DNA from 3 places in the Demequina sediminis genome. Region 1 is predicted to be linked to each of the others. Evidence: predicted binding sites of a transcription regulator. Region 1 holds the regulator's gene; each other region holds the start of a gene.
What was found. Region 1 encodes LexA, which represses DNA repair genes until DNA is damaged. Its sites were predicted from a motif close to TCGAACANNTGTTCGA; they were not measured.

Region 1 (3,270 bases):
GCTGCCCCACCAGCGCCGCACGACCGACCGCATGCTCGAACGCGCGGGGGTCGACGTGATGTTCCGCAAGGTGCGCGGAGACGATGCCGAGTCGCTCGCGCTCGTCGACGGCCTCACCGGGGCGCGCGCCCCCTCGGGAGTTCCCGTCGAGGAGCCCCGGCCGCAGCGCACCGAGCGACGAGGGCGCTACGACCGTCCCGGCCGCTCGGGGGGTGCGGGCGGTGCGGGCCGCTCCGGTGGTTCCGGGCGTTCGGGAGGTTCGGGGCGCGGCGGCAGTTCCGGTCGCTCGGGTGGTTCCGGTCGCTCGGGTGGAGCGGGGCGTCCCGCGCGACCCGAGGGTCGAGGCGCTCCGCCCCGTTCGACTCGCGGATGGCGCGACGACGACCGCTAACGCGGCGGGGACCCGACAGGGTTTCTTCCGAACCGCAATGCGCGACTACTCGCCTCGCGCGTCCTCTTCGCGGAGGCGAGCAATCGCGGACTCGAAGTCCTCGAGGGTGTCGAAGGCCTGGTAGACGCTGGCGAAGCGCAGGTACGCGATCTCGTCGAGCTCGCGCAGCGGGGGCAGGATCGCGAGACCGATGTCGAGGGCGTTGATCTCGGCCTGGCCGTTGGCGCGAATCGCCTCCTCGACCTTCTGCGCCAACACCGCGAGGTCATCGTCGCTCACGGGGCGACCCTGGCAGGCCTTCCGCACCCCCGAGACGATCTTGTCCCGGCTAAAGGGCTCGGTCACACCGTTTCGCTTGACCACCGCGAGGCTGGCCGTCTCGACGGTCGTGAAGCGCTTGCCGCATGCCGGGCACTCGCGGCGCCGGCGAATCGACGAGCCATCATCGGCAGTGCGCGAGTCGACCACGCGGGAATCGGCGTTCCTACAGAACGGGCAGTGCATGTGGACACTCTGCCACGAGAGCGCGTGTGTCATGAACCGCCCCCGTCTCTCGCCGTGTCAGCGATGGCACGGACGCCCGGCGAGTGAGGGTCGGGACTCCGGTCAGCCAGCGACGGGCAGGAAGATCTGCTCGCCCGCGTCCACCGCGGTCGAGGACATCGCGTTGAGATGCTGGATCTCGGTCAGCGTGTCGCGGACATCGTGCCCGGCGGGGGTACGGGCCGCGGCGATCGACCACAGGGTCTCCCCCGACCCGACCGTGTAGGAGTCCACCGCCGCCTCGGAGCCGCCCGCTCCACCACCGTGCCCACCCGTGCCGTCGGAGGCGAAGGCCTGCGGGCCGATGACCGCCGCGCCGATCAGGAGCGAAACGACGGCAAGGAAGCGTCCGGTGCGGGCGCGCCTGGCCTTGGCCACCGGGTTCTGCGGTGCGTAGATGCTCATCAGTGCCTCCTTCGTTCGAACGTATGTTCTATCGAACGTATGTTCTAGTTCTAGCAGTCCCGGCCGACACTGGCAAGACTCGCTCGAACATATGTTTGATTTGACGCTCGGCTTGCCCTAACGTCGTGAGACAAGAGGACCACCAGGGTCTGACAGCGACGATCGCGGGAGGCGCTTATGGCACACGACGAGGCGGGCCGACTCGGCTCGACCGCCCCGGAGGGCGCGACGATCCACGAGCTGCGTGACCCCGAGACGGGTCTCACGACCCGCCAGCGCGCGGTGGTCGACTTCATTCGCGCCACGGTTCTCGACCGGGGCTATCCCCCATCGATGCGAGAGATCGGCGAGGCCGTGGGTCTCACGTCGACCTCATCGGTCAAGCACCAGCTCACGGCCCTCGAGGCCAAGGGGGTGCTGAGGCGAGACCCGCATCGTCCCCGCGCGATCGAGGTCGTGCTCCCCGGCGAGCCCGCGGCGACCCCCGAGGCCCTGCCGCAGGACGACGAGGGCTCCGCCATGGCGAGCGCCACGCCGCTCGCGCCGGCGGACGACGACTCGACGCGGGTCCCGCTCGTCGGCCGCATCGCGGCGGGCGGGCCGATCCTCGCGGATCAGGCGGTCGAGGACACGTTCACGCTGCCGCGTCGACTCACCGGTGACGGCGAGCTCTTCATGTTGCAGGTGTCCGGCGACTCGATGATCGATGCGGCGATCTGCGACGGCGACTGGGTCGTGGTGCGCCGCCAGAACGATGCCGAGAACGGCGACATCGTCGCGGCGCTGCTCGACGACGAGGCGACCGTGAAGACCTTCCGCCACCGCGACGGCCGGGTGTGGCTCATGCCGCACAACCCCGCGTACACCCCGATCGACGGCACCCACGCCAGCATCATGGGCAAGGTGGTCTCGGTGCTGAGGCGCGTGTAGTAGCCCGCGACCTCCCGCTAGGACTCGGCGAGCCTGCGCAACGCGCCCAGCGCGGTGTCGCGATCCGTGGTGGGCCACAGGTCGGGCATCGAGCGGCGCAGGAAGCCGCCGTACCCTGCCGTCGCGAGTCGGGGATCCAACACGGCGACCACGCCGCGGTCACTGGTCGAGCGAATGAGCCTGCCCGCGCCCTGAGCGAGGAGCAGCGCCGCGTGCGTGGCCGAGACCGCCATGAAGCCGTTGCCTCCCGCCGCGGCGACGGCCTCGGTGCGCGCCTGCGAGATCGGCTCGTCGGGCCGCGGGAACGGGATGCGGTCGATCACGACCAGGCTCGCGGTGCGACCAGGCACGTCGATGCCCTGCCACAGCGACGTCGATCCGAACAGGCACGTCGCCTCGTCCTCCGCGAAGCGCTTGACCAGGGTCGGGAGTTGGTCGTCGAGCTGATAGAGGATCGGCACGTCGAGGCGCTCGCGCATCGCCTCCGCCGCCGCCTGCGCCGCGCGGTGGGACGAGAACAGCCCCAGGGTGCGGCCGCCCGCGGCCTCGATCAGGGCCGCGAGCTCGTCGAGCGCCTCGGGGCCGATTCCCCCCATGCCCGGCTTGGGAAGGTGACGCGCGACGTACAGGATGCCCTGCCGCGGGTAGTCGAACGGGCTGCCCGCGTCGAGGGTCGCGGGCGAGTCGACGCCGAGGTGGCGCGAGATCGCCGTGAAGTCGCCGCCGAGCGCGAGTGTCGCCGAGGTCATGACGGAGGCCTTCTCGTCGAGCAGCTTGGTCCGAATGAGCCCCGCGACATCGAGCGGCGCCGCGACGATCCTCTCGGCGAGGCGCGAGTCGTAGTCGCCGTCACGCGGGGCGAGCCACACCACGTAGCGACCGTGCTCTCCCTGGAGCTCCCCGCACACGTCCACGACCTCGGACAACGCCGCGCTGGCCACCTTGCCCGCGGCCCCCGCCTGCTCGGCGTGCTTCTGCACCTCGCTCACGCAGCGGCGCGC
Region 2 (3,270 bases), on a different contig from region 1:
CCGTGCAAGCGCTTGCATTGTCGACATGGTCAGCCATAGTAGGGCCTTTTCCTCCGGGCCGTGACCGTGCCCATGGGACCGCCGCGGCCGCGCCGGCGCGGCCGCGGGGGCCGCCTTGCCGAGTGTCGGAGGGCGGGGTCATAATCGAACATACGTTCGAATGAATCGGGCGGCTGGATCAGGTGTACGGACGATGCCGGGGGTGAGGAAGCATGGAGACGGTCGAGGCGAGGATCGCCAAGGCGCGCGCCGCTCTCGGTGAGGTCCAGCTCCGGGTGGGCACCAGCCGGGACCGGTGGGAGGCGCCCACGCTGCCGCTCGCCACGGGCCTCGACGCGGTGCTGCCGCAGGGGCTGCGACGCGGCCAGGTGATCTCGGTCGAGGGATCGACCTCGCTCATGCTGGCGCTTGCCGCCGCGGCCTCGGCAGCGGGTTCGTGGACCGCGGTGGTGGGGATCCCCTCTCTCGGGGTGGTGGCGGCCGCGCGACGCGGGCTGGACCTCGCGCGCGTGGGGCTCATTCCTCACCCCGGGGTGCAGGCCGCCGCGGCCGCGGGTGCGTGCATCGACGGCATGGACGTGGTGCTGCTTGGTGAGGGGCTGGCGCTGTCCGACTCCGACAGGCGGCGGCTCGCCTCACGTGCACGCGAGCGGGGCGTGGTGATGATCGCGGGGGGTGCCTGGGCGGGGGCTCACGTGAGCCTGACCGTCGTGGAGTCACGCTGGAGCGGACTCGGGGCGGGGGACGGTCGGTTGCGCACGCGCGATCTGACGGTGCGGGCCCAGGGCCGTCAGGCGGGCCGCGCGCGGCTGGTCACGTTGACGCTCGATGGTGGCGGGCTCCCGGCGCGTCACGGCGCGGGTGTCCCGACGGGGCCCGCGCCCTTGCGTGCGCTCGGCGGCGCGGCATGAGGGGTGGCACGCGGCTCAGCTCAGGGCGGTGACGCCACTCTCGGCTGCGAGGGCGTGAATGTCGGCGAACGATGTGACCGCGCCGGCGTCCGGGAGGAGCGTGCTCACGGGCACGGCTTCGCCGGTGTGGCGTGGAGTGGTGTAGAGGATGCCATCGCTGAATGTCAGTCCGCAGAAATCCGCTTCGTCGGTGCATCGATATCCGGGGCCGTCTGCCTCGAGTGCGACCGCATGCTCGTCGTTGATGAGTGCAAACACGTACATGTCGGAATCCACCTTGAGGGAGCGCTCATCGAGAGGGCCTGACCCAGGTTGCTCGTCATAGAGACGCTCAATGCGGATCTCGATATCTTCTGAATCTTTGGAATCGGTGGCGTGCACTGTCAGCACGATGTCCTCGGCGAAGATGGCGAGATCGTCGGGCCCCTGGGGTTCTGACCAGACTCCGCGGTCGCGAATCGCAATGTCGACGATCTCACCCTCGATCACCAGATCCGATCGCTCCACGAGTTCAGAGAGGTTGTCAATGGTGTCCTCCCGAAAGCTCGTGGGCTCGGGAAGTTGTCTCCAGAGATCCACAGAGGGCGCGCTCTGACAGCCTGCGAGCACGACGAGCGGAAGGAGGGCGAGGGGGGTGAGCGCGCGCGGTAGCGGTCTCACGGGCGCTCGGGCTGGGCGCCTTTGGCTGGGTGGCCTCGGGTGCGGGTTCATGGCGTCACGGTAGTGCAGGAGTTCGCGCCGTGCTCGGCGCGAGAGGCCTCTCGGCGACTAGCGTCCTGTCGGACGCTCGTGTCACACTCGAACATATGTTCGAATCGCTGGGAGGTGTGGCATGGCTGTTGTGACGGTGACGCGCCGTGCCGTGCTGTGGGTTCCCGACTGGCCCGTGGTCGCCGCCATGACCGAGGCCGGCCTGGGGGCGGACGCGCCCGCGGCGGTCCTGCACGGGCGCTCCCTGGTGGCGGTGTCCGCGGCGGCCCGCGCGGCAGGGGTCCGCCGTGGCAGCACGCGCAGGCTCGCGCAGCGGGCCTGTCCCGAGCTCGCGATCCTCGCTCACGACGAGGGACGCGACTCGCGCCTGTTCGAGGCCGTGGCGGCCGCCGCCGAGCAGGCCGTGTCGGGGGTCGAGATCTCCCGCCCGGGGCTGCTCATGATCCCCGCCGAGGGTGCCGCGCGCTTTCACGGCTCGGAGGAGGCCCTTGCCGAGGCGCTCGTGAGCGCGGTGGCGGAGTACGCGGGGGTGGAGTGCGCGGTGGGGGCCGCGGACGGGTTGCTGGCCGCGGTGCTCGCCGCGCGCGAGAGCATGCTGGTGCCGGAGGGCGCCTCGCGCGACTACCTGGCTCCCGCGCCCATCGGGACGCTCGCGCTCGCGGCCATGGAGCGGACCCAGCGAGACGAGGTCGAGCGTCTCGCGAGCGTGCTCACGCGCTTGGGGATCGTGACGCTCGGGGACCTCTCTGCGCTGCCCTCCGCGGACGTTCTCGCGCGGTTTGGTCCCGTGGGTGCGTGGGCCCACCGGCTCGCGGGTGGCGAGGACCTCGCGCCGCCCGTGGTGCGGCGCGGCGAGGAGGACATCGCCGTCGAGCTCGTGTTCGAGGACCCCGCGGAGCGCGTCGAACAACTCACCTCCCTCGCGGCGGAGGCCGCGGCGAGCCTCGACCGCGCGCTGCTCGACGCGGGCATGCGGTGCGGACGCGTGCGGATCGTCGCTCGCACCGAGAAGGGTCACGAGCTCGAGCGGGTGTGGCGCACGGATGTGGGCACGCGCGCGGGTGCCTTCGCCCGTCACATGACCGACCGCGTGCGGTGGCAGCTCGAGGGGTGGCTGTCCGGCACCGCCACCGGTGCGGGCGCCGGTGCGGTCGATCCGGAGCCAGCGCCCCTCGCGTCCCTCGCGCTCGTGGCGGAGGATGTCCTGCCGCTGGGCGCGGAGCAGTCCTATCTGTGGGGCGGGGTGTCGGGGGCGGACTCCCGCGCGCACCGCGCCCTCGAACGCGTCCAGGGGCTGCTGGGCCCCGAGGGCGTGCTCGCGGTCGCCGAACAGGGCGGGCGTTCTCCCCGTGACAGGGCACACGTGGTGCCCTGGGGCCAGGAGGCACCCCCTGCTCGTGCGATCGCCCATCCATGGCCGGGACGCATTCCCGACCCGCCGCCCGCGACGGTGCCCCCCGCACCCCGCCCCGCGCTCGTGCTCGACGCGGGCGGCGCCCCGGTCAGCGTGAGCCGACGCCTCGCCGTGAGCGCTCCGCCCACGTGGGTGCGGCTCGAGGCCGACCCCTCCGACGAACGCGCCCGCGCGGCTCAGCGCCACCCGTCCGCAGGGCATGTGGGCCGCCTCGAGGGGCCCGTGTGGGACCGC
Region 3 (3,270 bases), on a different contig from region 1:
TTCGCACACCTCCGCGATGGATTTGCCGCCGATCGTCACGGCGAGCACCTCGGGCTTGAGGCGCGCACCGCGGCACACCGGACACGGCACCTCGCGCATGTAGGACTCGTAGCGCTCGCGCGACCACTCGGACTCGGTCTGGCCGTGGAGGCGCTCGATCCACGTGATGACGCCTTCGAAGCCGGTCGTGTACTGCCGCTCGCGTCCGTATCGGTTCTTGAACTTCACGTGGACCTGGTAGTCCTTGCCCGTGAGGATCGCCGCCTGCACCTCCGCGGGCAGCTCCTTCCACGGCGTGTCCATCGAGAAGCCCAGGTCGGCGGCGAGCGCGGTGAGCGTGCGCGTGAAGTAGTCGGAGCTGGTCGCGGCCCACGGCGCCACGGCACCCTCGTTGAGCGACATCTCGCGGTCCGGGATCACCAGGTCGGGATCCACCTCGAGGCGGATGCCGATGCCCGTGCACTCGGGGCACGCGCCGTACGGGGCGTTGAAGGAGAAGGTACGCGGCTCCATCTCCTCGAGCGTGAGGACGTGGTCGTTGGGGCACGCGCGCTTCTCGCTGTACCGGCGTGGCTCCATGTCGCCGTCGACCGGGTCGATGATCACCAGACCGTCCGCGATCCGCAGGGCCGTCTCGACCGAGTCGGTGAGCCGCTGACGCACGCCGTCGCGCGCTACCAGGCGGTCCACGACGACCTCGATGTCGTGCTTGAGCTTCTTCTCGAGCGTGGGCGGCTCGGTGAGCTGGATGGTCTCGCCGTCGACCCGCGCACGCGCGAAGCCCTGCTGCTGAAGGTCCTGGAAGAGATCCTGATACTCACCCTTGCGACCGCGCACCACGGGGGCGAGCACCTGATAGCGCGTGCCCTCGGGTAGCGCGAGCACCGAGTCCACAATCTGCTGCGGCGTCTGCGCCTGGATCTGCTCGCCACACACCGGGCAGTGCGGGGTCCCGACGCGCGCGTAGAGCAGGCGCAGGTAGTCGTAGACCTCGGTGATCGTGCCCACGGTCGAACGCGGGTTGCGGTTGGTGGACTTCTGATCGATGCTCACCGCCGGGCTGAGCCCCTCGATGAAGTCGACGTCGGGCTTGTCCATCTGCCCCAAGAACTGGCGCGCGTAGGCGCTTAGCGACTCGACGTAGCGGCGCTGGCCCTCCGCGAAGATGGTGTCGAACGCCAGGGAGGACTTGCCCGAGCCGGACAGGCCGCTGAACACGATGAGTGCATCGCGCGGGAGGTCGAGGTCGACCCCCTTGAGGTTGTGCTCACGGGCACCACGGACGAGGAGACGGTCGTTCACCCGGCCATGCTACGCGGAAACCCGTTCGAACACACGTTCGATGCGCGCGTGTCGTGGGGACGATGCTTGGGTTGCGCGCCCGCGTGCCGCTGGGTTGCGAGTGTGGAGACTCACGAACCACCCGTCGCCGCGCTTCACGCCATCGAGGCCGTGCGGGCAAGGATGGCGGCGCGGGTGCGTGTCCCTCGCACTGGTCGGGCGAGATGCCTGGGCGTGGGCGAACGCCGCGATCGGCGTCATCGTCGCCGTCGCGACGTTCGCGATCTTCACCGTGTGGAACGCTCGGCTCGCGCGACCGGTCCAGTCTCGAGCCACCGACATCCCTCAGCTCGACGCCACCCTCGCCGATCCGCTCGGACTCCGGATCATGGCCACTCTCGCGTCGTACGAGGGCCACATCGACACGGCCGTGCTTGAGGAGGCTCTCGAGACGCCCGCGAGCGAGGTCGGACCCGCGCTCGCTCCCCTTATCGCCGCCGGCTACGCCGAGTACACCCGGTCAGACGTTCCCTGGGGGCGTGAGCGCATCTGGCTCCGCGCGACGCCCGACGGCCGCGCCGCCTTCGACGGCCACGTCGCCGCGCTGCGCGCTTCCGCCTCGTGACGCGCGCGAGGGGCGACGGGCATCGTCCCGCAGTCCCTGGATGCGGCAGGATGGCGGCATGAGCCTCTTTGCGATCCACTACACGTATGACGACCGCGCCGCCGAGCGGGACGCCGCTCGCCCCGAGCACCGCGCGTACCTCCTCGACCTCGCCGCACAGGGCAAGGCACCGGTCTTCGGCCGCTACGAGGACGAGGGCACGCCGGGCGCGCTGATCGTGTTCGAGGCCGCCCCGCTCGAGGAGGCGCAGGCGATGGTCGCTGCGGATCCCTACGTGCGTGCCGGCCTGGTGCCCGAGCACTCGGTCAGGGCGTGGCCGGCCTCGGGTCCCTGGACGGCCTGAGCACCCCTCTCAACCGCGGTCGTGGTCGGCCCGTACCTGCTCGGCGTGGTCGTGCTCGGCGAGGCGTGCCGTGCGGTGGTCCCTGCCGCCCCGCGTCGCGATCATGCTCGCGGCGGCGGCCACGCCGATCACACCCAGAATCACGGCGAGCGACACTCCTGAGGAGGGCAGTCACACCTCGACCGGTTCCCCACCGTTGAGGAACGGCAGCGAGTTCTGGTGGAGCGCCTCGAGCACGAGCTTCACGCCGATGAATCCCAGCACCACGGCGAGGCCGTAGGAGAGGTACACGAGGCGCGCGAGCAACCCATCCACGAGGAAGAAGAGTTGACGCAGGCCCAGGAGCGCGAAGGCGTTCGCGGTGAACACGATGTAGGGATCCTGGGTGAGCCCGAAGATCGCGGGGATCGAGTCGAGTGCGAAGAGCACGTCCGTGCCGCCGATCGCGAGGATCACCAGCACCATGGGCGTGATCATGCGGCGTCCCGCCTCGCGCACCACGAACCGGCCGTCGCGGTAGCCGTCCGTGACGGGCATGAGCCTCTTCACGCCCCGCACGAGGGCGTTCTCCTTGTACTCGACGTCACCCTCCTCGGCGCCACCCTCGCGCGCCACCGCAACCGCGGTGTACAGGAGGAACGCGCCGAACAGGTAGAACGTCCAGCTGAACGTCGACAGGGCTGCCGCACCCGCCGCGATGAACACGCCACGCAGCACCAGCGCGATCGCGATGCCGATCAGCAGCACTCGCTGCCGCTGCGCGGGCGGCACCGCGAAGCGGGACAGGATCACGAGGAAGACGAAGAGGTTGTCGACGGACAGCGATTTCTCGGTGATGAAGCCCGCGAGGAACTCCGTCCCCTGGCCGGGCGAGTTCCACAGCCACATCGATGCGCCGAACGCTAGCGCCAACACGATGTAGAACACGGACCACAACGCCGACTCACGAAAGGTGGGCACGTGAGGCTTCGCCACCACGACCACGAAGTCGAAGATGAAGAGGCCGAGGATGCCGATGAGC

Region 2: the regulator LexA is predicted to act here: its motif matches at 1,710-1,725, upstream of ABEA62_RS08720 (Y-family DNA polymerase).
Region 3: the regulator LexA is predicted to act here: its motif matches at 1,328-1,343, upstream of uvrA (excinuclease ABC subunit UvrA).

What each region holds. Positions count from the first base shown of each region.
Region 1 is NZ_BAABRR010000005.1:82,167-85,436, forward strand. It holds gene ABEA62_RS05925 (DEAD/DEAH box helicase) at 1-391, shown strand, start outside; gene nrdR (transcriptional regulator NrdR) at 437-895, opposite strand; gene ABEA62_RS05935 (LysM peptidoglycan-binding domain-containing protein) at 998-1,339, opposite strand; gene lexA (transcriptional repressor LexA) at 1,517-2,269, shown strand; gene ABEA62_RS05945 (ATP-dependent DNA helicase) at 2,287-3,270, opposite strand, start outside.
Region 2 is NZ_BAABRR010000008.1:91,072-94,341, reverse strand. It holds gene ABEA62_RS08735 (glycoside hydrolase family 13 protein) at 1-27, opposite strand, end outside; gene ABEA62_RS08730 (hypothetical protein) at 213-911, shown strand; gene ABEA62_RS08725 (hypothetical protein) at 927-1,418, opposite strand; gene ABEA62_RS08720 (Y-family DNA polymerase) at 1,744-3,270, shown strand, end outside.
Region 3 is NZ_BAABRR010000008.1:32,104-35,373, forward strand. It holds gene uvrA (excinuclease ABC subunit UvrA) at 1-1,302, opposite strand, end outside; gene ABEA62_RS08460 (transcriptional regulator) at 1,481-1,906, shown strand; gene ABEA62_RS08465 (YciI family protein) at 1,965-2,249, shown strand; gene ABEA62_RS08470 (hypothetical protein) at 2,259-2,393, opposite strand; gene ABEA62_RS08475 (TerC/Alx family metal homeostasis membrane protein) at 2,421-3,270, opposite strand, start outside.